One region of the Thermicanus aegyptius DSM 12793 genome, then DNA from elsewhere that is predicted to be linked to it. Evidence: riboswitches for the same ligand, from Rfam matches in the RefSeq annotation. Region 1 holds a riboswitch; the other holds the start of a gene.
What was found. A riboswitch is a leader RNA that binds a small molecule or an ion and turns the genes downstream of it on or off. The one in region 1 is predicted to bind S-adenosylmethionine.
Positions count from the first base shown of each region.

Region 2: another riboswitch for S-adenosylmethionine. It lies ahead of metK (methionine adenosyltransferase); the one in region 1 lies ahead of THEAE_RS0110085 (MetQ/NlpA family ABC transporter substrate-binding protein).

Region 1 covers NZ_KI783301.1:1,896,069-1,907,961, reverse strand. The annotation lists gene THEAE_RS0110125 (CdaR family transcriptional regulator) at 1-517, shown strand, start outside; gene THEAE_RS0110120 (GntP family permease) at 630-1,895, shown strand; gene THEAE_RS0110115 (glycerate kinase) at 1,920-3,062, shown strand; gene THEAE_RS20645 (N-acetylmuramoyl-L-alanine amidase) at 3,378-4,748, opposite strand; gene THEAE_RS0110105 (hypothetical protein) at 5,352-5,630, shown strand; gene THEAE_RS0110100 (YebC/PmpR family DNA-binding transcriptional regulator) at 5,953-6,705, shown strand; gene THEAE_RS0110095 (methionine ABC transporter permease) at 6,702-7,376, opposite strand; gene THEAE_RS0110090 (methionine ABC transporter ATP-binding protein) at 7,348-8,388, opposite strand; gene THEAE_RS0110085 (MetQ/NlpA family ABC transporter substrate-binding protein) at 8,430-9,239, opposite strand; SAM riboswitch class I at 9,382-9,498, opposite strand; gene THEAE_RS0110075 (anti-sigma factor) at 9,576-10,400, opposite strand; gene THEAE_RS0110070 (RNA polymerase sigma factor) at 10,384-10,992, opposite strand; gene THEAE_RS0110065 (COG1470 family protein) at 11,166-11,893, shown strand, end outside.
Region 2 covers NZ_KI783301.1:3,288,307-3,300,199, forward strand. The annotation lists gene THEAE_RS0117520 (cytochrome c oxidase subunit II) at 1-66, opposite strand, end outside; gene THEAE_RS23180 (hypothetical protein) at 87-248, opposite strand; gene THEAE_RS0117535 (DegV family protein) at 637-1,479, opposite strand; gene THEAE_RS22280 (GGDEF domain-containing protein) at 1,564-3,255, opposite strand; gene THEAE_RS0117545 (hypothetical protein) at 3,327-3,725, opposite strand; gene THEAE_RS0117550 (response regulator transcription factor) at 3,779-4,495, opposite strand; gene THEAE_RS0117555 (sensor histidine kinase) at 4,627-5,799, opposite strand; gene metK (methionine adenosyltransferase) at 5,947-7,158, opposite strand; SAM riboswitch class I at 7,304-7,411, opposite strand; gene THEAE_RS0117565 (hypothetical protein) at 7,493-8,086, opposite strand; gene THEAE_RS0117570 (S8 family peptidase) at 8,193-11,030, opposite strand; gene THEAE_RS0117575 (S-layer homology domain-containing protein) at 11,099-11,893, opposite strand, start outside.

The sequences.
Region 1 (11,893 bases):
CGAAATCGCCGTGTTGAAATGGGCGCCTCACAAGGAAAAAAGCATTGGAGACGTAATCCATGCGGCGGAAAGATGGGCTCGAAAGATGCCTGGAGGAAAAATTGGTATTGGTCCTTACGGTGCCAATATTGGCGAATTCAGATATTCATACACATTGGCAAAGCAAGCGGTGAAGATAGGAAGGAAAATCTACCCCAATGAACGTGTCTATTATTATGAAAACATTGCCTTGGAAATGGTTTTGTCACATATCGGGGAGCTACCGTTGGCAAAACAATTTTTTTCATTTTACGAAGAACTTCTTTGTCAAGATGAAACAGGGGAACTACAAGAAACGCTCAGTACGTATATCGAGGAAAAAGGAGAATTGAACAAGACGGCGAACAAATTATTCATTCACCGCAATACGCTGCGCTATCGTTTAGAAAAGATTCGCCGCATTACAGGAAAAGACCCTTATAACGCAAAAGATTTATTGCAGCTTTATGCAGCTTTGATCATCTATCGTTTGCGTTGATTGTTCATTTGCACAATGGCAGGAAAGCTAGGCAATCGGAAATTTTAAATTCTACCACAATGAAACGGAACCTGGCAGCGCTTACAATAAAGTGCATAAAGGAGGGCTGATTATGGATATTCAAGTAAGCGCGTTAGGGGCAACCATAGCACTAGTTGTTGCCATTGTGCTGATTTTGCGGAAAGTTTCCCCTGCTTACGGAATGATTGCAGGAGCTTTCATTGGTGGAATTGTTGGCGGAGTGAACGTGGCAGATACGGTTACGCTTATGATGGATGGAGCGAAAGGCATGATTCCTGCCGTGTTGCGTATTTTGGCGGCGGGGGTATTAGCGGGAGTATTAATTGAATCAGGGGCAGCGTCATCGATTGCCGAAACAATCGTTCAAAAACTTGGGGAAACGCGTGCTTTGCTCGCGCTTGCGGTGGCGACACTGCTGCTGACGGCAGTCGGCGTATTTATTGATGTTGCGGTCATTACTGTTGCTCCGATTGGGTTGGCGATCGCAAGCCGCGCCAACTTATCGAAAACGGCGATTTTGCTGGCGATGATAGGCGGCGGGAAGGCGGGAAACATTATGTCGCCGAATCCGAATGCCATCGCCGCAGCGGATGCGTTTCATGTTCCGCTGACGTCATTAATGGCTGCTGGTATCATCCCGGCGGCATTTGGCCTGATCGTTACATACGTGATCGCAAAAAAACTCGTGCGGAAAGGAACACTTGTTTATGGTGTACAGGAAAGAGAAAGCGGCGGGGAGGGGCCTTCGATATTAACGGCTATCGTTGGTCCGCTCGTTGCGATAGTGTTGCTTGCGTTACGACCGTTGTTTAATCTTGCGATTGATCCAATAATTGCCCTTCCAGTCGGCGGCATTGTTGGCGCGATCGTAATGCAAAAAAGGAAGAAGTTGAATGATTACGCGATATCTGGACTATCGAAAATGTCCGGCGTCGCGATTATGTTAGTCGGAACAGGGACATTAGCGGGCATTGTGGCCAATTCTTCTCTCAAAGATACGATCATTAGCGGTTTGGATCATTTCGGGTTGCCGGCGTTCGTTTTGGCGCCGATCTCGGGAATTTTGATGTCTGGTGCGACGGCTTCAACGACGGCGGGAACGGCCGTTGCCAGCAATGTGTTTGGTGAAACGATTATGAGTTTGGGGATTTCCGCATTAGCCGGAGCCGCGATGGTTCATTCCGGCGCGACCGTGCTGGATCATTTGCCGCATGGAAGCTTCTTCCACGCTACTGCCGGTAGTGTCCATATGGAGATCAAGGAACGGCTTAAGCTAATTCCATATGAGTCGCTCATTGGATTGATGATGGCTGTCATGTCGACGCTTATTTTTGGGGTCTTTCGTTTGTTTTCATGATCGCAATGGGGGATGGTGAATGAGATGAAAGTCATTATCGCGCCTGATTCGTTTAAAGAAAGTTTGTCGGCGCTTGCGGTCGCGAATGCGATCGAAAAAGGGTTTCGCGATATATTTCCCGAAGCGGAATATGTGAAAATACCGATGGCGGACGGCGGGGAAGGAACCGTTCAATCTTTAGTCGACGCGACAAATGGGAGAATTGTGACCACGGAAGTGACAGGACCGCTCGGGGACCGTGTCCAAGCTTTTTTCGGCATGCTTGGTGACGGGAAAACGGCAGTCATTGAAATGGCTGCTGCCTCTGGGTTGCACCTCGTTCCCCGAGAAAAGCGAAATCCGCTTGTGACGACAACGAGAGGAACAGGGGAATTGATTCTCGCCGCGCTAAACGAAGGGGCCGAGCGCATTATTATCGGTATCGGAGGAAGCGCGACGAATGACGGTGGAGCCGGCATGATTCAGGCGCTGGGCGGCCGCCTTTTAGACCGGTATGGAAAGGAGATCGGTCCTGGAGGAGGATGTTTGTCCGAATTGGCCGACATGGACTTGTCAGGGCTCGATGCGCGGCTAAACCGCGTAAAAATTGAGGTTGCGTGCGATGTTGATAATCCGTTGACAGGTGCAAACGGCGCCTCAGCAATTTTTGGCCCGCAAAAAGGCGCGACGCAGGAGATGGTTGAAACGCTAGATCGAAATTTACAACACTATGCCGATGTCATTGAACGGGTGCTTGGAAAGCAAGTGAAAGATATTCCCGGTGCCGGTGCGGCCGGAGGACTCGGCGCCGGATTGCTAACCTTTTCACAGGCGGAGCTGAAGCGAGGTGTTGAGATTGTATTGGAAACGGTACATTTTTCAGAGAGAATTCAAGGTGCGTCGCTGGTGATTACGGGAGAAGGACGCATAGATGGACAAACGATATTCGGGAAAACGCCGATCGGCGTAGCAAAAGCAGCAAAGCGGTACCAAATTCCGGTCATTTCGCTTGCCGGCTCCTTGTCCGACGACAGTGAACTCGTGCTGAGCCACGGAATTGATGCTCTTTATAGTGTCGTGCCGGGAGTGATTCCGCTGGAAAAAGCGCTAGAAAACGCTGCGGATTATGTTGCTCAGACCGCTCGAAATATTGCGGTTACTTGCAAAATCGGCAGAAATATGGGGTAAAAAGTTGGACCCGAAATGAAAATCATCGGAACGATCGATTCCCCTTGATGTGACCAAACATTCTTACTTTGCGCCGAACGTAGATGGCGGCTTTTTCTTCCCCTGCAAGGACTGTGTTCGCCTTTTCTTTCATTTCTTCAAAAATCGTGTTCCGATTCAAATTGGGTGAGTTCATATGGATGTATTTGGAGGGGGGCCAAAAAGTAAGCTGACTACTTTTTGGACAGCCCCTTTATTTTTATTATGTTTGTCTGTTCGTGAATTTCGCGAACAACGTGGTCAAGCTAGTAAATGGATCGTTCAACCATCATCGGCTTAGGATTGATTTTCCTGCAAAATACGATAAAGAATCGTTGCGGCTTCAGCCCTCGTGACAGGTCGGCCGAACCCGAAGAATCCCGGCCTCATCCCCTCCACGATCCCGGCTTCATATAAAGATTGAATGGCTTCCAGGGCCCAACTGGAGGAAGGAATGTCTTGAAAAGCTAAAGCGCTGATCGTAACGGTAGAGGCAGAGCTTTTATCCGGAGCGGGTTGTGAGGTGGAGAGATTTTTTTGATAGACATCGTCGGAAACGGACGGTGCCGTCTCGGCGGGAGGCGTCTTCGAGGGATCATTTCCCTCTTTTCCGGCGACGAAATAGCGATAGATGATGGCGGACATCTCTTCCCGGGTCACCGGATCATTGGGATGAAATCCTCCATCCGGATACCCTTGGATGACGCCCTTTTCGCTGGCTTTCATGATCGCATCATAGCCCCAAAAATCGGGAGTCACATCAGGAAAGGAGAAGATAGGATTTACACTGGCGAGACCATCAAAACCTGTGGCCCGATCCAGGAGAGCAACCAGTTCCGCACGGGTAAGCTGTTGATCAGGGTGAAATTTCCCGTCCCGGTACCCCTGCACGATCCCTTCCAACGATAGGGCGGAGATCTCCTCTTTCGCCCAGTGATTTACGATATCCACATAACGGTAGGGGCGATAAGCAATAATTCCATCCCGGATGGCTTCCGCCATTCTTTGCCTAAACCCTGGGTCCGCCAAATTTTGCGCATCTTCCCAGTTGGATAGGAAGGCCGTTTCCACCAGGATGCTGGGGACGGTTCCCATGCGAACAACATAAACGTTGCGGGGAATGATCCCCATATTCTTGGTGCCCACCTCTGAGGTGACCGATTGGAGTACGAGCTGGGCCAGCCTTTTGCTCTCCGGAGCCCACTGAATCATTTCGGCTGAGGGTTTGTAAACGGAGCTGTAGTTGGCCGGATCAAAATAGAGGACCATGGTGCCTTGGACATTGTTGCCGTACGGATAAAAATTGGCATGAATGGAGATGAAGAGATCGGCGTTCTCCCGCTTGGCCACATCGACACGGGCTTGAAGATCCAAGTCCTGATCCGTGGAGCGGGAATAATCGACCAGTAACCGATCGTCCTCCCGGGTCATCACCACACGATATCCCTGGGCGATGAGAAGATCCCGCAGGCGGTAGGAGATGTCCAGATTTACATCTTTTTCCCGCAAGCCGTTTACACCGATGGCTCCCGGATCCTTTCCGCCATGGCCCGGATCGATCACCACCTTGATCGGGACGGGTGTCGCCTTTTCCGCCGCGGCGTATGTTCCTGAACCGAAGAGCGACACGATGAGACACATAAGTAGAATAAACTTTTTCTTTGTCACAAAAACTCCCCTCCCACATAATTGAGACGAAATATGGAAAGGGAAGTTGCGGTTGATCTACGTTTTAAGGTTATTCTAATCTTTATGTAAAATGTTTGTGGGCAAAATCCCAAAAAATATAGAAAGAGGACCGGTCAAACTCAATATTTGCTCGATCAGTATCTATCCATCGAAGGGAACAAAACATAAGCCCTAACCTTTAGATTCTCCCTTCCGACTCGCGGCCGAAGGAACCTCATGCAGTGTGTCGGGAATGATAAACTGGTTGAAAAAACCATAACTGAGCTCGTTAAAAAGCACACGGCTGCCAGGAGCTATAGCCATGAACAGCAATTATGAATACAGCTACCCTCATTCCGATGTTCTTATCAACTAGCTGGGCATCAGGGATGCTGAAAAGCTCCAGATAGCCGAAAGAGAAATAACTTCCTTGAGAATTGCCAATGCCAAAGTAAATGTATAATCGAAAAACCGGATTAAAAATATAAAAATGTGATAAGATGAGCATTAAGGAAAATGAAAATTCTTCATTCTCTAAACGGAATAGTGAAAAGCGGAGGATAAAGCAGAGGATATAAATCAAGACCTAGCGGGGTGAAGTGTATGGAGGGAGAGAAAGCGCTCAAGATGGTAACGGGGCTCTTGGAATTGATCCTTGCGGTTCCCGTGTTGGGCATTGCGATCATTTACGGTTTTTTGTTTCTGCCTGCGGTGGTAATGTTTGTATTGCATCTTGTAACGTTGGTCATCACGATTAATAACAAGAATGACTACTACGGATCAATCGTGGGATTAATCGCTGTTTTTTTATCTTGGATTCCTTTCATCGGATGGTTGTTCCATCTTTTGGCAGGAATTCTGATTCTGGTCACTCTCCCGTGATATGTGGCCGGCCCTTATTCTTAAACGACGACACTCCAAGCGGAAGAGTATATTTTTGTTTCAAACGGAAAATTACAGGTGGAATTACAAAAGGGGAATAAGGTTGTTATTTTCTAATCATTGATTCTCGAAATGTTAGAGTAAAATGTTCGTGGGCAGAGGGAATGAGAAAATGAATAAAAAATAATTCCCGGATATAGAAAAGGGCCCTTCTCCTTGGTAGAGTATTAAAAGCGGGTCTTTGACGCTCTTTTTTCTTTTTGCTAAACTAAAGGATGGCACACCGTAAAGCTTCCGATTGGTTAGAAGGGAGAGGACTCCATTGTCAGGACATTCAAAATGGAAAAATATACAACATCGCAAGGGGCGCCAGGATGCCGCCAAGGCAAATGCGTTCACCAAAATATCCAGAGAGATCTACATGGCCGCCCGAAACGGCGGGGGCGATCCCAATACCAACTTCCGCCTTAAAGTAGCCATACAGAAGGCAAAAGAGGTAAATATGCCGAACGATAACATAGAGCGGACGATCAAGAAAGCGACCGGGGAGATCGAAGGGGTCACCTATGAGGAGATTACCTATGAAGGATATGCCCCGGGCGGCGTGGCCGTCATGGTCGACACCCTGACGGACAACCGGAACCGAACCGCCGCGGAGATGCGGCATATCTTTTCCCGCCACGGCGGGAATCTAGGAGAGAGCGGATGCGTTTCTTTCCTCTTTCAAAGGAAAGGACAGATCCTGATCGATCGCGAAGAAGAAGAGGTGGATGAGGAAGCGGTCATGCTGGCCGCCATTGACGCGGGAGCGGAGGATGTCGAGGTAGAGGAAGACGAGATTACCGTTTATACGGAACCGGACCTATTGGAAAAAGTTCGGGAGGGATTGGAGAACGCCGGGATCCCCATCTCCTCCGCCGAAGTAACGATGGTTCCCACCACCACGGTGAAGGTGGCGGGGGAAGAGGCCGAGAAGGTTTTGAAACTGATCGACCGCTTGGAAGAATCGGATGATGTCCAGAACGTCTACGCCAATTTTGAGATCGATGACGAAGAGATGGAGAGGTTAAATTAATCCTTCTTCAGGCGGGCGGAGAGGAGGTTTCCCAGCGATTGCAGTCCCTGGACGATCAGGATGAGGAGGAGAACCGTTCCATACATCACCTGAGGTTCATAGCGCTGAAATCCGAAGCGATACGCGAGATCCCCCAATCCACCGCCTCCCACAAGTCCCGCCATCGCCGTGGCACCGATCAAGGTGATGGTGGCGATCGTAAGGCCTAATATGATGGAGGGGCGTGCCTCTCGGACCATCACATGCCAGATGATGGAACGCGTGGGAATCCCCATCGCCTCATACGCCTCGATAACCCCACGGTCCACCTCCAGGAGGGAGGTTTCCATCAGGCGGGCGATGTAGGGAGCGGTATAAACCACCAGAGGGACGATCACTCCCTGAACCCCGATCGTCGTCCCGACGACCCATTTCGTAAAGGGGAGGATGAAGAAGAGCAGGATGATAAAAGGCAAAGAACGGATCACGTTGATGAGCGCGTTTAGGGACTGATACAACACGGGATTGGCGTAGGTTCTCCTAGGCCGGGTCAACACCAGGAGAATGCCCAACGGTAATCCCAACAGGATGGAGATCAGGAGAGAGATACTTACCATCTGAAACGTTTGGATCGTCGCTTCCCAGATCGATCCCCCCCAATCCTCAAGAAATTGCCTCAAGCTTTCGAACATGGGCTCTTCCCTCCTCGATCTCTACGCCGCTTTCCTTTAAGAAGCGAAAGGCGTTCCGGATTTCTTCTTCTTCTCCTTCAAAATGGACCAGCAGTTTTCCGAACGGAAAGTCCTTTAGTGTGGTGACGTGGCCTGCCAAGATGTTGGGATAGACGGCAAATTGCTTGCTCACCTTGGCGAGGGCCGGTTCCCCCGAAGTTCCCCCTACGAAGGAGAGGGTAGCCAGGATCCCATAGGATGAAAATTGCTCAAGAATCTGGGGCGAGGGGTTAACCTGGAAGAGACTCTCCACAAATTTGCGTGTCGTCTTTTCCTTAGGACGCGTGAAAAGCTCCACCACGCTTCCCTCCTCGATGATCTTCCCCGCCTCCAGCACCGCCACCCGGTCGCACACCTTTTGGACCACATGCATCTCGTGGGTGATCAGGAGGATGGTGATTCCGAAGTTTCGGTTGATCTCCAAGAGAAGATCCAGAATGGCCTCGGTGGTCTCCGGATCTAGGGCGCTGGTGGCTTCATCGCTTAAGAGAACTTCGGGTTCAAAGGAGAGGGCCCGGGCGATGGCGACCCTCTGCTTCTGCCCGCCGGAAAGCTGTGCCGGATAAGCTTTTTTCTTCTCCGCCAAGCCCACCACGGAAAGGTAACGGTCCACCCGGGCTCTTACTTCCTCCTGGGGGAGGCCGGCCAATCTCAACGGGATCGCCAGATTTTCCTCCACCGTCGCCGTTTTCAGGAGGTTAAATCCCTGAAAGATCATGCCGATCTTTCGACGAGCTTTCAACAATTCATGCGGGGGAAGGGAGGTAAGCTCAACCCCGTTTACATAAACCTTGCCCGCTGTAGGCTTCTCCAGGAGATTGACGGTGCGGATCAGCGTGCTCTTTCCGGCTCCGCTGTAACCGATCACCCCGAAAATCTCTCCCTTTTTCACATGGAGAGATACATCCTTTAATGCCTCCACATTCCCATTCTTGCTCACATAGCTTTTGGAGAGATTCTCCAATCGGATCATACACTTCACCCCTTTCAGGCATTCTCCTCTCATCTGCTCGTTTACCACGCAGGGACGACCGACCCCTGGAACTTCTCCTCGATAAACTTCTTCACCTCATCGGAATGGTACGCTTTAATCAATTTCTGAAGCACCGGATCATCCTTGTTCTCCGTGCGAACCACGATCACGTTTACCCAGGGAGAATCCTTCGGTTCGAGCACGATGGCATCCCGGCTGGGAAGGTACCCATGTTCGATGGCAAAATTGGTATTGATCGCCGCCGCATCCAGCTCGTCCAACTGGCGGGGAATCTGGGAAGCTTCCAATTCGACGAATTGGTAGTTATGGGGATTCTCCTGGATATCTTTCACCGTCGCTTTCACCCCGACCCCATCCTTCAGCTTAATGAGACCCGCCTGCTGGAAGAGGATGAGGGCCCGTGCCCCATTGGTCGGATCGTTGGGGAGGCCAATCTTTCCGCCGTCGGGGATCTCCTTCACATCCTTCACCTTTTTGGAATAGATGCCCATCGGGAAATTGACGGTGGGAGCAATATCGGTGAGATCAAGATTCCGGTCTTTTTTCATCTGCTCCAAGAAGGGCTTGTGTTGGTAAATATTCACATCCAATTCCCCTTCGGCCAGGGCCACATTGGGCATCACATATTCGTTAAATACCTTCAAGGTAATATTCAGCCCATCCTTCGCCGCAACTTCCTTTACCTTTTCCATAATCTGCTCATGGGGGCCGGCCGTTACCCCTACCAATAACTTGTCGGGGCTTAACGCCTTTCCGGAGGTTTGGCTTCCGCATCCTGCGAGGATCGCCAGGATGGAGGTAAGAAGGATCACAATGAGGCCTTTTTTCATGCAATATTCCACTCCTTTTCTTCTCTTTTTCTGAATGAGCGAAGCGTTCCATCCATCATCCCGCCGGTGCTCCTTTCTTGGAGAGAAGGCGACAAAAGAAAACCCCCTCGGAGAAAGAGGGGGAACGATTCACGCCGGTCCCTTCTTATCTCTCAAGACAGGTCTTTCCGCCTTGCAGGAATTGGCACCTTTTCTTGGCTTCGCCAAGAACGGTTGCCGGGTTTCATCGGGCCAGTCCCTCCACCACTCTGGATAAGAAAGTGCTATTCAGATGATGAGAAGAGTATATAGAGATCTTGTCGATTTGTCAATACAGCAAAATTTTGCAAAATCGGATTAGCGGAAATGGACCACATACTGGTCCGGACCGGTTGGGATGAGGCTCCCGCCTTTCGGTTCCAAAGAGATCGTCATGCCCTCTCCATGTTGAGAAGCCTCTCCCTGGTAATAGAGATGAGCCCCCCGTTTTTCGATCTGTAAGAGGCCCAGATTGGAAGCGTTTCTCTTCTCCCTCATCCAGACTTGGTAATCCTTTTCCGCGAGAGGGAGGACTTCCTCCATGATGAGGAGCACCTCTTGAGAATTGCTGTTGATCCATACATAACCATGCACCTGTTCATCCTGGAGGGAGATGACGTCATAGCGGACCGTCAGGGGATCAAAGATAAAAGGATAATCGGCAGTAAAGGGTGCTTCTTCCTTTCCAAGGGAGGATACCGTTGTATACGGCGAATTGCCGCCGCCCTGTGGGACGGTCGAGACGTAAGGCGGCTCCTTCAGGGTGATCGGGGTGAAGGACGGGCGGTTTTGCCAGAGCAAGAGGCTCCCGGAGGCAAGGAAGAAGAGGAGAAAGGAAAAGAGAACCGCACGTTTATGCCTCAAGGGAAAGGAGAAAAAGCGGGTGACCCATCTCCTGCCGTTCCGAAATATCCCCTTTCGCAGAAGAAAGGAGAAGATGAGCCTCCGTTTCAGGCGGCGCGGAGGTCTTTGGGCGGCCGGAAGGGCGTAGAGGAGAGTTCGCCATCCTTCCACCTGCCGGCGGCATTGAAGGCAGCGGGTGAGATGCTGTTCGACCCGAATCCTCCCTTTCTGGGGAAGCTTGCCTACCACATAATCGACCATCTCTTCCTGCTGTAGGCAGGTGTTACCGTTTCGGTTCACCGCTCGTCACCTCCAGCCAGCCTACCTGGCTCAGCTGCTTCCGGACATTTTTTAGCCCGTAACGGAGCAGCGATTTAATCGTGCCCAGAGGTCGTCCCAACTCCTCGGCCAATTCCTGGTGTGTCTTCGATCCAAAATAGAAACGCTCGATCGCCTGCCGCTGCAAATCCGGCAACCTGTGGATGGCTTCTTCCGCCATTTCCTGTTCCAGACGGCGGATCGCCTTCTCCTCGGTTCGTTCCGCCGACGCCTGGGATCGGTAAAGCCCCCCGATATCCTCCACCAAAAGGGGCTTTTTCTTGCGCAGGCGATCCAGGGAACGGCTGCGGGAGAGGACGGCCAGCCATGCTTGAAAACTGCCCCGCTCCGGATCGTATTGATGGATGCGTTCCATCACTTCGATAAAGAGATCGTGGGTCAGATCCTCCGCTTCCATGGGATCATGCAACATCTTTAAGGAGATTTGATAGAGAAAAGGGCTATATTCTTCATAAAATTGCTGGAAGGATGATAGACGGCCTTCCTTCAGCCCCTTCACCAGCGCTTCATCGGGGCTTCCCGGATTCCGCCCGGATTCTTCACGTTCTATCATTCTACTTCCTCCCTTTATCCTCCGTATCCACCGCGAAAAGTACCTCCCGCTTCTACTATACAAAAAAATCGGTGCAAGAAAAATCCCATTTTATGCAAAGAAAGAATAAATCCATCTCTATCTTTACTACGTACTGAGTTTAGATTTGGATGAATAAAAGGAGGGATCTTTTTATGAAGCGGCGAATCTTCGCCACCGGGCTCATCGCCCTGCTCTTCTTTCTTAGCTTTGGAGGAGGGGCCCTCCTGAAAGCAGCCCCTGCCCCGATCACCTTGTATACCCCCTATACCAGCCTCTCCGTCACCCCTGGAGAATCGGTCTCTTACTCGATTCAGGTGGTGAACAACACCGATGCGATCCAGACGGTCCGTTTCACCATGAAACCGCCGGCCAACTGGGATTATGAGGCGACGGCGGGGGGATATAAGGTGGATGAAATCTCCGTCATGCCGAAAGACCAGCAAACTCTCTCCCTGCAGGTGAATGTGCCTCTACAGATCAGCAAGGGAACTTATCGTTTTCTGGTAGATACCAATCAGGGCGCTTCACTTCCCCTGGCCATTACCGTCACCGAGGAGGGAACCTACAAGACGGAGCTGACCGCCGATCAACCCAACATGGAGGGAAACTCCAAATCGACCTTCCAATATGAATTAACGCTCCGCAACCGGACGGCCGACGAGCAGCTCTACGCCCTCACGGCGACGGCACCGGAAGGTTGGAACACCACCTTTTCCGTCGATGGCAAAGATGTTACCTCGGTGAGCGTGGCGGCCGGCTCAACCAAAAGCATCTCCGTCCAATTGGACCCGCCGGACCAGGTGAAGGCGGGCAGCTATAAGATCCCGGTCAAGGCAACCACCAAGAGCACCTCCGCTTCCCTGGAGTTGGAGGCGGTCGT
Region 2 (11,893 bases), 1.4 Mb from region 1:
GAGGAAGAGAACCAACGCGGAAATTCCGAAAGTAAGCCAAATCTTTTCATACCGATGAATATGCATCTTTCACTCCCCCATTTCTTCTATGTGCGAGACAAATACAATAAGAACGCGCTTCCCCAGCCTAAAACAATCAAGGTACCTAAGATAAAGACGGCAACTAATGTTCCTTTTAACGAACTTTCGGTTTCGATCTTCTGCTCACGACGGGATTCCAGGGGTCTCTTTTCTAAAGGCGTGCTCATATCGCTCCCTCCTTCCCTCAAAAAACTTCTCCAAAAACTTCATGATTTCAACACATCCAGCTCTACTATACAACATAAAAAATAAAAAAAAACGGGTTTGCCCCGTCTGTACCTAATCTTTCATAATGTTTTGTCCCAATACCCCATTTTCCACTATGTCCATAGTAACAAAACAAAAACTGCGCTCTCTTTTTCCCTTCTTTCCATCGTCTCCATAGGTTTTACGGAGAAGATAAGAGAGAATGGGCCCGGAAATTTTACCTGTTTCGCCTTTTTCAGATCCCTTTTCATCACGATGAAAGGAGTTTTTCATTTGTCAAGGGAATCGGCTCATTTCCCCTAAAAAAACGAACGATTTTTGTCATAATGGTGAACGAATCCCTTCAGATCACACCTTATACCACGTTAGACCAAGCGTCCCGGCCCCAACATGGGTTCCGATCACCGGTCCAAAAACGGAAATATGGTATTCCACATGGGGATAAAGCGATTTCAATTCCTCTACCCATCGGGACGCTTCCTCCTCTGCATTGGCGTGGATCACACAGGCCCGCATGGGCACTCCTTCCTTCGCATCGGCGGCGAAGTGCTCGTAAATTCTCTCCTTCGCTTTTTTAAACGTCCGAATCTTTTCTACCGGGGTGATCCTTCCTCCGCGGATGGTTAAGATCGGTTTAATCTGCAGCACACTCCCCACCACAAACTGGGCGGCATTTAGCCGTCCTCCCCGATGAAGATGGCTTAGATCATCGACCAAAAAGTATGATTCGAATCGTTCCTTCAGCTCCTCCAGCCGTTGGACAATCGCATCCGCCTCTAAACCTTCCTCCTCGAGGCGCAACCCTTCCTGAAGCATATAGGTGACGGGATAGGTGGCAATCCGGGAATCGATCGCCTTCAAAGGGAAGCCCACCATCTCCGCGGCTTGAACCGATGTCTGGTAGGTTCCGCTAATCCCGCTGGAGAGATGAACGGCAATGCCTTGTTCATATTCAGCGGCCAACCGTTCATAAAGAGAGATGAAATCCCCGATGGAGGGTTGGGAGGTTTTGGGGAGCGTCTTCGTCCTTTTCATCCGCTCGTAGAACTCCGCAGTTGTGATCTGCTCTCCCTCCTTGAAGCTCTCCTCGCCAAAAATAACGCTTAACGGAACCACGTGGATGCGGTGAGCTTCCAGCCAGTCTTTCTCCGCATAACAAGTGCTGTCTGTAATCCAAGCGATTTTTTTCATCCTTCTTCCCCCTTCTTTTCCTTCCTCCACCTTCTCGCGACAACATGTACTTTTTTCTATCCTATCAAATGGGGTTGAACTCGTCTAGGCGCCGTAGACGGCCACCCGGTTTCTTCCCTGATGTTTCGCCCCCACATACATCGCCCGGTCTGCGTTCCGCATCAGGGAGAGGGCATCCTCCGCATGTTCCGGATAGGAGGAGATGCCGATGCTCACCGTGATCCGAAGATAAACATCCGCCCCATCCCCCAAGTCTTTTTCAATGCGTAGGCGCATTTTTTCCACCTGCATTCGGATTCTCTCCGCAATCTCCACCGCCTCTTTGGAAGAGGTTCCCGGCAGGAGTATCGTAAACTCCTCCCCCCCGTAACGGGCGACGATATCCTCCTTCCGCACCGAAGCCTTAAGCTGTTCCGCCAATCCGATTAAAGCCCGGTTTCCCGACAAATGTCCGAAGGTATCGTTAATCTGCTTGAAATGGTCAATGTCGATGATCAGCAAACTTAGGGGTCGATGGTTCCTTTTTGCCTCCTCCACCTGCTCCTCGATCGCCTGGGAAAAAAAGCGGAAGTTGTATAAGCCGGTGAGTTCATCGGTAACACTGCGCCGTTCGGTGTAAAAAAAGGTTTGGGCGTTGGCGATGGCAATGGCGGCCTGATTGGCCAAAATCTGAAACAACGTGAGATCGGCACGGGAATACGCCTTTTCCCGCCAGCTTCCTATGAGGAGAAAACCGATGAGACGAGCATCGTACCGCAAGGGGGTTACGGCCAATGTGCCGCATCCTTTAAGGGAACCTAGAAGTCCCTCTCTCCTTTCACAGTCGATAAAAAACGGTTCCTTTCGATGCGTAAGCTCCGGCAGGATGCCTGATTCCTCCAGGAAAAAGGGGGATCGGATTAATCCGGTTACCTTTTCCCTCCCCTCTCCATCGGTGATCGCAGGGCGAAACTCCTTCTCATTTTCCCTCAGAAAGATGGAAAAAAGATCATAATGGAACAAATAGCGAAATCCCTGCTGAACGGCAGAAAGGGATTGTTGGAGATCCAGCTTAGAATTTAACGCGACAGAGAGGTTGTACAGCCTTTTTAATCGCTCCACCGTGATGCTCTTCTCATAATAGAGGCGAAAAAGAAGGGCAACGCCCATGACGGGGATGGCGAGAACCAGAAGCCCCTGCAGATTTAATTCCCTAAAAATGAGATAATTTAACCAGCCAAAAGGAACAGCGATCAGGTATGCAAGGAGAATCCAACGGATCGGTTTCCTTAAGTCCATGGAAGATTGACGGATAAACCGATAATAAAAACGGAGTAGAAAAATCTGAGTCAGGAAAAGGACCCCACTAAAAGACAAGAACCATATAATATCCCAAGGGCCTACAGGCCAGGGATGAAGCCTCCCTCCGATCAAGGAATAGAAGCCTGCGGCCGTTAAGGTAGACCAAACATACATGTTGGCGAAATAAAGGGAACGGATGAATGGATTGCCCAGGGCAAGGAGGATGAGAAGTCCTACAGCCCCATAGATCGTCGCCGCTACGAACGGCCCGTAATGAAGAAAGATGGGAATCACGAGAATCAGGGCTAATGAGATGGGGATCTTATCGATAAAAAATTCGTACTTCATCATCAGAAATAAAAGAATCGAATACCCCATCAGGGCAAACGCCTCTTTTCCGGACATTTCCGGAAAGTCCGTCCAAAAGAGAAATCCAAGGGTACCAGCCGTAAGCAAGGTAAAAAGGGTTAACCATTTCCCTCTCTTTCCCTCCATGTCCTTCCCTCCTTCCCGTTAGTTCTATTATACAAAAAACATACTAAAAAGAATAAAAAAAGTTCAGCCTGTTAACAAGCTGAACGGTTGGCCGCATTGCGCAAATCAATGAGAATGGGAAGAGGTCCCGACCCTTCCAGAAAGGAATGGGGCTTTTCCTCCTCCCCACCAGGGTGAAGAGAGATTTCAAACCCCCATTTCCCCCGGGAAAGCCGTTTCAGGATGGAAAGGGTGTCGTCCCGGGAACCGAAATCGATGGCGATGAACTGAACGGGAATCCCTTTGAGCCAGGACATCCAGGTGAGCGAACGAACCACATGCTCCACTTTCTGTTCCGAATCTTTGAGAAGAAGGATAAAGCGTATGGGGGAGGGATTGGGGCGATACCACCAGGAGAGGATTTCCATAAGGAAAAGAAGAAGGGAGATGAATCCATAGGTCGCAAGGCCTATAAGAATCATAACCTCCATCGAACCACCCGCCTTTTTACCACCATCCTATGCAGGCGGGCTTATCCCGGTGCCTAGTCCTTATGCCCTTCCTTCACATACGAGAGTTCAATCCAACCTTTCTTCAGGGCTTCCACAACGGCCTGCGTCCTGTCTACGGCCCCCATCTTCAGCAAAATGCTGGAGACGTGGTTCTTCACCGTCTTATCGCTGATGCCCAAGGTCTCCGAGATGGCTAAATTGCTTTTTCCTGCCGCCAGCAGGCGCAGGACGTCTTTTTCCCGATCGGTCAGGCGATCCCATGTTTTTTTATCCTGCATCGGCATGCGTGGATGCAGCTCATTTACCGCATCTTCATAAAGACGGCGATATTCTTTGATGAGCATTCCCGTCACCTTGGGATGTATGTAACAATCGCCGCTCGCCACAGCCCGTATTGCTTCGATGAGGGCCTCCGCATCCATCTCTTTTAACAAATAGCCGGAGGCGCCATTCTGCAGCGCACGATACACATATTGTTCATCGTCATGGATCGAGAGAATAATCACCTTAACGCCCTGGATCTCCCGGGTCACTTCCCGGGTTGCCTCCACTCCATTTAAGACCGGCATGTTAATATCCATCAGAATCACATCCGGAGAGGACTTCCGTACGTGGTCCACCAATTCGGAACCATCGCTCAACTCTCCGATCACCTCCATGTCCGGTTCCATTTCGATGATCCGCTTTAATCCATCCCGAAAAAGGGCATGATCGTCTGCAAGAAGAATCCGTATCCGCTTTCTAGCCATGAGAATTTCCCCCTCCTTATCATCTCTCTCATCTCATCGTCCTCTTCTCTAAGTGTAATGGCTCTTCTCCTTTTTTTCCAGAGAAAGACGTGAAAAAATTGTAGTATGAGAGAGCCTCCTGAACGGGTCAATCATGAAGGAGGGGGAGAGGACAAGATGGGAACTTGAATGAGGATCTCTGTTCCCCGCCCCGGTTTGCTCCGAATCTCCATTTCTCCTTGCAATAATTTTACCCTTTCCTTCATGCCGATTAAACCGAAGGAATTCTCCTTCTTTAGGGCTTCCGCAGGCATTCCTTTCCCGTTATCTTTGATGCGTATGGTGAGCTTCAGAGGCTTAAATTCCAGGAGGACCTGAACCATGGTGGCCTCCGCATGCTTTATGATATTGTTGAGGCTCTCCTGTACCAGACGAAATATGGCCACTTCCGTCGTAGATGGGAGGCGTTCTTCCATACCCACCACCTTAAAATCGATATATAGGTGATATCGATCAATATAGGCATCTACAAATTTTCGAAGAGTGGGAATAAGCCCCAAATCATCAAGGGCCATGGGGCGAAGGTCATAAATGATCTTTCGCACGTCGGAGAGACTGTCCCGAGCCATCTTCTTTAAAACCTGCAGCTCTTTTCGTGCCGTTTCCGCTTCGTTCTGGTTCAGCACTTTCTCCACGATCTCTGTCCTCAGAACCAGATTGGCAATCGACTGGGCCGGACCGTCATGCATCTCCCGGGCTACCCGCTTTCGCTCTTCTTCCTGGGCTTCGATGATTTTAAGCCCAAAAATATGGCCGTTCTTCGCATGTTCCAGCGCTTCCGTCATCCGGGCGATATCTCCCTGCAAGTAGCCCAATACCACGCTTACCTGAGACAGCAGGTTATCCGCCTTTTCGATGGTACGCTCCACGGTTTTCAGGCGTCGCTCCAGTTCATCCCTCCGTTTCCTCAGGTACTTTTCCCGCTCGGATGCAAGCTTCAGATCAATTTGACATTGGTTCGCCTGTTCATAAGCCTCCCGTATATCTTGTTCATTATACCGTTTGAAATTATGGCTTACCTCCATGAGCCGAAGGCGCATCTTTTTATACTTCGCTTCCAGCTGGTCATAGTGGTGGATGATTCTCTCTACTTCGGCCTGTACCTGGTCCAGTTCCTTTTTCAGATTCCCACCCTCCAGCCGTGCATTCTCCGCAATCTCAAAAATCTGCTCTTTACTCTTCTCCATGGTTTCGATGGCGTGAAGGATGACCCGATCCAAGGCTGCGCTTTCGAAACTTACCTGATGCTCTTCTTCCCGTTCCATCTTGATTCCTCTTTCTGTACGGCTTGCTTTCATCTTATCATATTCTTACGAATTTGGCTTTTAAAATCGTAGAAGCGGATGGGGAAAAAAAAATCCCTTTGCAAAAGCGCAAGGGATTATCTCTCCGTTCGATTTTCTATATCTCGTCTATTTCGCCAACATGGAGGCATCCTGTTGCAACAAGTCCGCCTTATCGGTACGCTCCCAGGGGAGATCCAGATCGGGACGTCCGAAATGACCATAGGCCGCCGTCTGCTTATAAATGGGGCGTCGCAGGTCCAGCATTTTTATCATGCCGGCTGGGCGGAGATCAAAATGCTTCCGAACCAATTTGACCAGTTCCTCTTCCCCGATTCTCCCGGTTCCAAAGGTATCGATGCTGATGGAGACCGGCTGGGCCACTCCAATCGCATAAGCCAGCTGTACTTCGCATTTGTCAGCCAAGCCCGCAGCCACAATATTCTTCGCCACATAGCGGGCGGCATATGCTCCGGAACGGTCCACCTTGGTCGGATCCTTTCCGGAGAAGGCGCCGCCTCCGTGGCGCGCATAGCCGCCATAGGTGTCGACGATAATCTTCCTCCCGGTAAGGCCCGCGTCCCCCTGGGGGCCGCCAATGACAAAACGACCGGTTGGGTTGATGAAATACTTAGTCTCCTCATCCAAATAGTGCGCCGGTACGACGGGGCGAATCAAATGATCCATCAAATCCCGGCGAATTTCTTCCTGACTCACCTCAGGATCGTGCTGGGTAGATACGACAATCGTATCGACGCGGACCGGCGTATCCCCCTCATACTCCACCGTCACCTGGGTCTTCCCGTCGGGACGGAGATATTGGAGGGTTCCACTCTTACGCAGTTCCGATAATCTCCGCGCGAGTTGGTGAGCCAGGGAGATTGGAAGCGGCATAAGCTCGGGGGTTTCCTTGACGGCAAAGCCGAACATAAGACCCTGATCCCCCGCCCCAATCGCCTCGATCTCCTGATCGGACATTCTTCCCTCCCGGGCTTCCAACGCCTGGTTGACCCCCTGGGCAATATCGGGAGATTGTTCATTGATCGATGTGAGAACCGCACACGTGTCCGCATCAAATCCATATTTCGCTCGGGTATAACCGATTTCCCGGACGGTATCCCGAACCAGTTTTGGAATATCGACATAGCTTACCGTAGTAATCTCCCCAGTGACGAGAACGAGTCCGGTTGTGACGGAGGTTTCGCAGGCCACCCGGGCATTGGGATCCTGGGCAAGGATCGCATCGAGGACCGCATCGGAGATTTGATCGCAGATCTTATCCGGGTGCCCCTCCGTCACCGATTCAGATGTAAAGAGATGGCGTCCTTTCTTTAGAGCCATATGAATTCCTCCTTTTTCATATCTATATTCGCCGGTACTCGTTCCTGTCCAGGGCCGCATTTATCTGATCTTTAAACTTTCCTCACTCATAAAAAAAATTCGCCTGCTCCTCCCTCTAGAGGAAAAGGCGCTCCTCCTTTACCCTCTCTTATCTCCAGCTCCTTCCGGAGCCCAGGTTAGCACCATTTCACCAGGGATGATGACGGTTGCCGGGTTTCATCGGGCCTGTCCCTCCACCTACTCAGGATAAGAGTAACCGTGCAAAGATAAGTTTATTACAGATTGAAATCACTGTCAAGATGTTAGATTGTCACGTACAATGTCCAAAAGGTTCTTATTGGGCGGGGGGAGGGGTGACAGAGTAGGTTCCACGGATCATGACGTAGCTGTACCCGTCGCTTCCCGAATTCTCGATGGAAAGTCCCCGGCCGTCGCTACGGGGAACTAAAAGGAGATGGTTCAATGGAACGACCGCCCCTCCTTTTACGTCTTTCCCCTCCGTTACATCCGGGATGCCGTCTCCTTTCTCTCCGGCGATCACCTTTGCCGTTCCGCTACGGACAATTAGCTCCGTCCCCTCCATGGCGATGATCTTTTGCCCCTTCACCAACTTCTCCACGGTGAGCATGGAGGGGCCTGTCCCGCCGTTGATACCGCCTGCGGGAGGATTTGTACCGCCCCCTCCTGCTCCCAATTCCTGTTTCAAGCTTTCCTTGGCCGCATTGATCTGTTCATCGACATAGCTCTTCGTCACGATGGGGTCATCGGCAGAGCCGGGCACGCCCCCACTGTCGGCATAAGCGGTGGTGACAAGGAATATGAGCACCAAGATCATCCAACCGATTTTCCGTCCCGTGAAACTTCTCTTCTTTCTCTCCCGCACGTTTCTACCCCTTTCTATCACGTCATATCTCCCCAGTCGTTTCAACGCCATATCCCCTTATTCCCTTTCATTCGCCATCGTTCGGTCTGAAGCTCCAACCTCTACTATAATATACCTCGATCAAGGGAAAAAAGTTGCGCTTAGCGAGCGATCAAAACCAGATCCTTTCGACCAACGTGGCCATCTCGGCCCGGGTGGTCAATTTCTCCGGTTTAAAGACTCCATTTTCATAGCCCTCCACCACCCGAAGTTGAATGAGGAAACTAATCTCTTCATTTGCCCAATACTGAAGAGGGATATCCTTAAACAGGTAAACGGCCAGATAGGGATTTACATCCATCTTATCGCTTCCCTTCGCCGGTTTTATCTTAAGCCCCCGGGCCACCATCGCAGACATCTCCGCCCGGGTTAAGGGAGCATTGGGACGAAAGCTCCCATCGGCGTATCCACCGATCAATCCCTTCTGATAGGCGCTTATGATGACAGGATAGGCCCAAAAACCGGTGGATACATCCCTAAATGGAGAGCGGACCGAGCGGGACCCTGGCGGCAGGTCGATCACCCGGGAAAGGAGGGTGAGAAACTCCGCCCGGGTGATGGGTTGGTTGGGGCGAAAAGTGAGGTCGGAGTATCCTGTAATAAGCCCTTCTTTTGCCAAGGTGTTGATGGAATCAAAGGCCCAATGGTTGCCGATATCCCGGAAGGCCGATTCCACCTTCCAGAGCACGAGGCGGTAAAGCTGGTTGGTGAAGCTTTTCGCTGCGTCGATGCGGAAATAATAGGTCCCTTTTTCTAACCAGTTGCTCATGGAAAAGGTGGTGCTGTTCTCATCCATTTTCTTTCGACCGATTTCTTTTAAGTTGCCGTTATACAGGATGACCTGCCCCTGAGACCCCTTTGGAAAGTTGGAACCATCCACGCGGTAGAAACCGGCCTGGGTAATGGAAAATTTGAACCAATCGTAATCGGCTAACGATCCGATGTGACCATAGACCGGCACACCAAGGGAAATTCCCTTCGCATAGAGCGGACTGTTATTCGGTTCGAAGGTATCTTTAAGAAGCGGCGTATAAGACCAAGTAAGGAGATATTCCGCATTGACCGCCTGGCCGTAAAAGTTCTCCACTCCGATGAGGAGAGTTCCTTTTTTGACGTTAAGAGAGATCTCCTCCGGTTGGGGACTGGTGATGGAGCCATTGTCTACCTTCCGCTCATCCCCCCCCGGTGGGATCACCCTAAGCACCGGGTCTAACTGAACCGTGTCCGCATTCACCTGAATCGTGATCTTCCCATCATAGGGAAGCGTTAAGCGATACCAGTCCACATCCCCGGCGAAGGAGATGGTGCCCGTCAACTTGCCGGCCGCAAGATTAATCTCCTTAGCCGTTTCTCTGGTGTTGTTGGGTTCAAAATCATCCCCATAAATGTGGAAGCGGTTCTCCAGGATATAAGGAAAGGGGGAAGTAACCGGAGAGAGGGCCTCCACCTTCACATACAAGGCTTCCTTCACCACCGGTACCTCTACGCTGCCGCTCCCCATCCAATCCACCCTCTTCACCAGCTTTGATCCTCCCTGATAGAAAGAGAGACGTACCGCCACATCTTCCTTTCCCGTACCGCGGTACGTGAAGGTATACTTCCCCTTGTACGGCGTTTGTAACACAAACCAATCCACATCTGTGGCAGAAGAAAGATTGGCCGAGATTTCCTTATTGATCGAGATGCGTTTCGCCGCCCCGCTCTGGTCATTCGGCTCCCAGTAATCGGCCTGCCAGCTATTGGTGAGACTCTTCATCCCGTCAATCAGCCCGTAACCTGTCTCCTGATCCCAACCTTTTGCATTTACATCGAGGGCGCTATGTCGGATCAGATCCCGGACCTGGGCAGGGGTATAATCGGGATATTTACTCATAATAAGTCCGGCTAACCCTGCCACTTGAGGCACCGCCAAAGAAGTTCCGGTGGCCGTTCCATAATCGCCGCCGAGAAACGTGGTATAGATTTTCTCTCCCGGAGCTACCACATCCAGCTCCGGCCCCCGGTTGGAAAAAGAAGAGACCTGATTGTTGCCGCCCACGGATCCGACCGCTAAAACGGTCGGATAAGCCGCCGGGTAACTGACCCGCTCGCCGTTATTCCCGGCGGCGGCCACGAGTAGAACGCCTTTGCCCTCCGCATAGCGCACCGCATCTTCCATATCCCTGGAATAACTGGGGTCACTTAATGAGAGCATAATGATCTTCGCCCCTTGATCCACCGCTTGCCGGATTCCGGCGGCTACGGTATAGGCATCGCCGCTTCCCAGATTATCCAACGCCTTGATCGGAAGGATTCTGACGCCGGAGAGGATTCCGGCGATGCCGATTTTATTATCCCGCGTAGCCCCGATCACCCCGGCGAGCTGCGTGCCGTGGCCGTTATCATCGGCCGGGGAAGCTCCCTTCTCCAAAAGGTTGAAGCCGGGGAGCAGGTTCCCCTTCAAATCCGGATGGGTAAAATCAACCCCTGTATCGATGATGGCCACCGTCAGATTGGGATTGGGGCTCACCTCCGCCATCGCTTGATCTAATTTCGTTTGCCGCAAGTAACTCTGATTCCCTAATCCCGGATCATTAAAGAGGGCTTCCACCTTCACCCGGGTGTTCGGCTGGAAATAGAGAATATCGGGATCCTTGCCCAGAATCTCCTCCGCCATCTTTTGATACTTCGGATAAAAGCGCACCTTCCCCGTCCGGAATTTTTCCTGCAGGTCTAGGATTTCATAGTAAGGGGACTCTTTCGCCTGGCCTCTCCATTTTACGATCCACTCGCCTGGAATGGCGTTTACCGGGGGTTGGATCGGCTTCTCCTCTAGAGAAGCTTGCCCGCTGCGGCCGACGTTCTCCATGGGGGTATTCCCCTCCGATAAGGCATAAACCCCGCCTCCGGTAAGGAGCAGCAATAGGACGATCAGGCTTAGCGAAAGCCCCCTCTTCACTGTACGGCTCATATCTCCCCCCACCTCAAAGGAAAAATGCACCCTGTCCCAGGGTGCCGCTTTCTATCTTTTTACTCTTCTTATTTTACTTCAATGGCGATCACTTTTCCATCGATGGTGTAATAGAAAATCTCGTCATTTTTCATCAAGCTGGAGAACGTTACCCAATAGCCTTTTCTCTTCACCACCGCATCCTTATCGAATGAGATCCATTTATAGGTGGTTCCTTCTTTGACATAAATCTTAAGATCCGGTTCGTCCACATAATCGACCAGCGCACGGTTCACCGTCGCCTTTGTAACGGTCGCCTGGGAGCCTACTTGCACCACCTGAACATAATCGCCGGTGATCAGGGAAGAGAGGGAAGCCGGTTTGAAGGTCCGCTCCGTCCCCGCCTGATCCACGACGAGGGTACCGGCCGTGGCATTCACGCTCTTCACCTGTCCGTATAACCTCTCTTCCCGTTCCACTCGGATCAGATCTTTCCCGATGAAGGAGAGGGAGAGGCGATCGCCCACTTTAAGATCCTCCCATTTCCCCGCCGTCCCGTCGGGATTAAGAAGAAGAGTCTGGCCCGTGTAGTTTGTATAATCGATATTTCCGTTCTCATCCTTTAATTTTAAGCGGTTTGTGGAGAGGGTTCGGTCTACCAATGTATAGATTCCCGTCTCCTTCACTCTGATCGAGGAGATGGAACCGTCGCTGTTCAGAAGGAGCTTCAATTCCGTATCCTTTGCCAACTGGCTCACCGTTAAGGAGGAGTTGGAGAAGGAGTAAAGGGTGAAGCTTCCGGACAGCGAATAGCGCCGCTCTCCGCTTCCCTCCCGGACGAGCATCTCCCGATTTGTAGAGTCATAGGAGAGGAACGTCCCTTC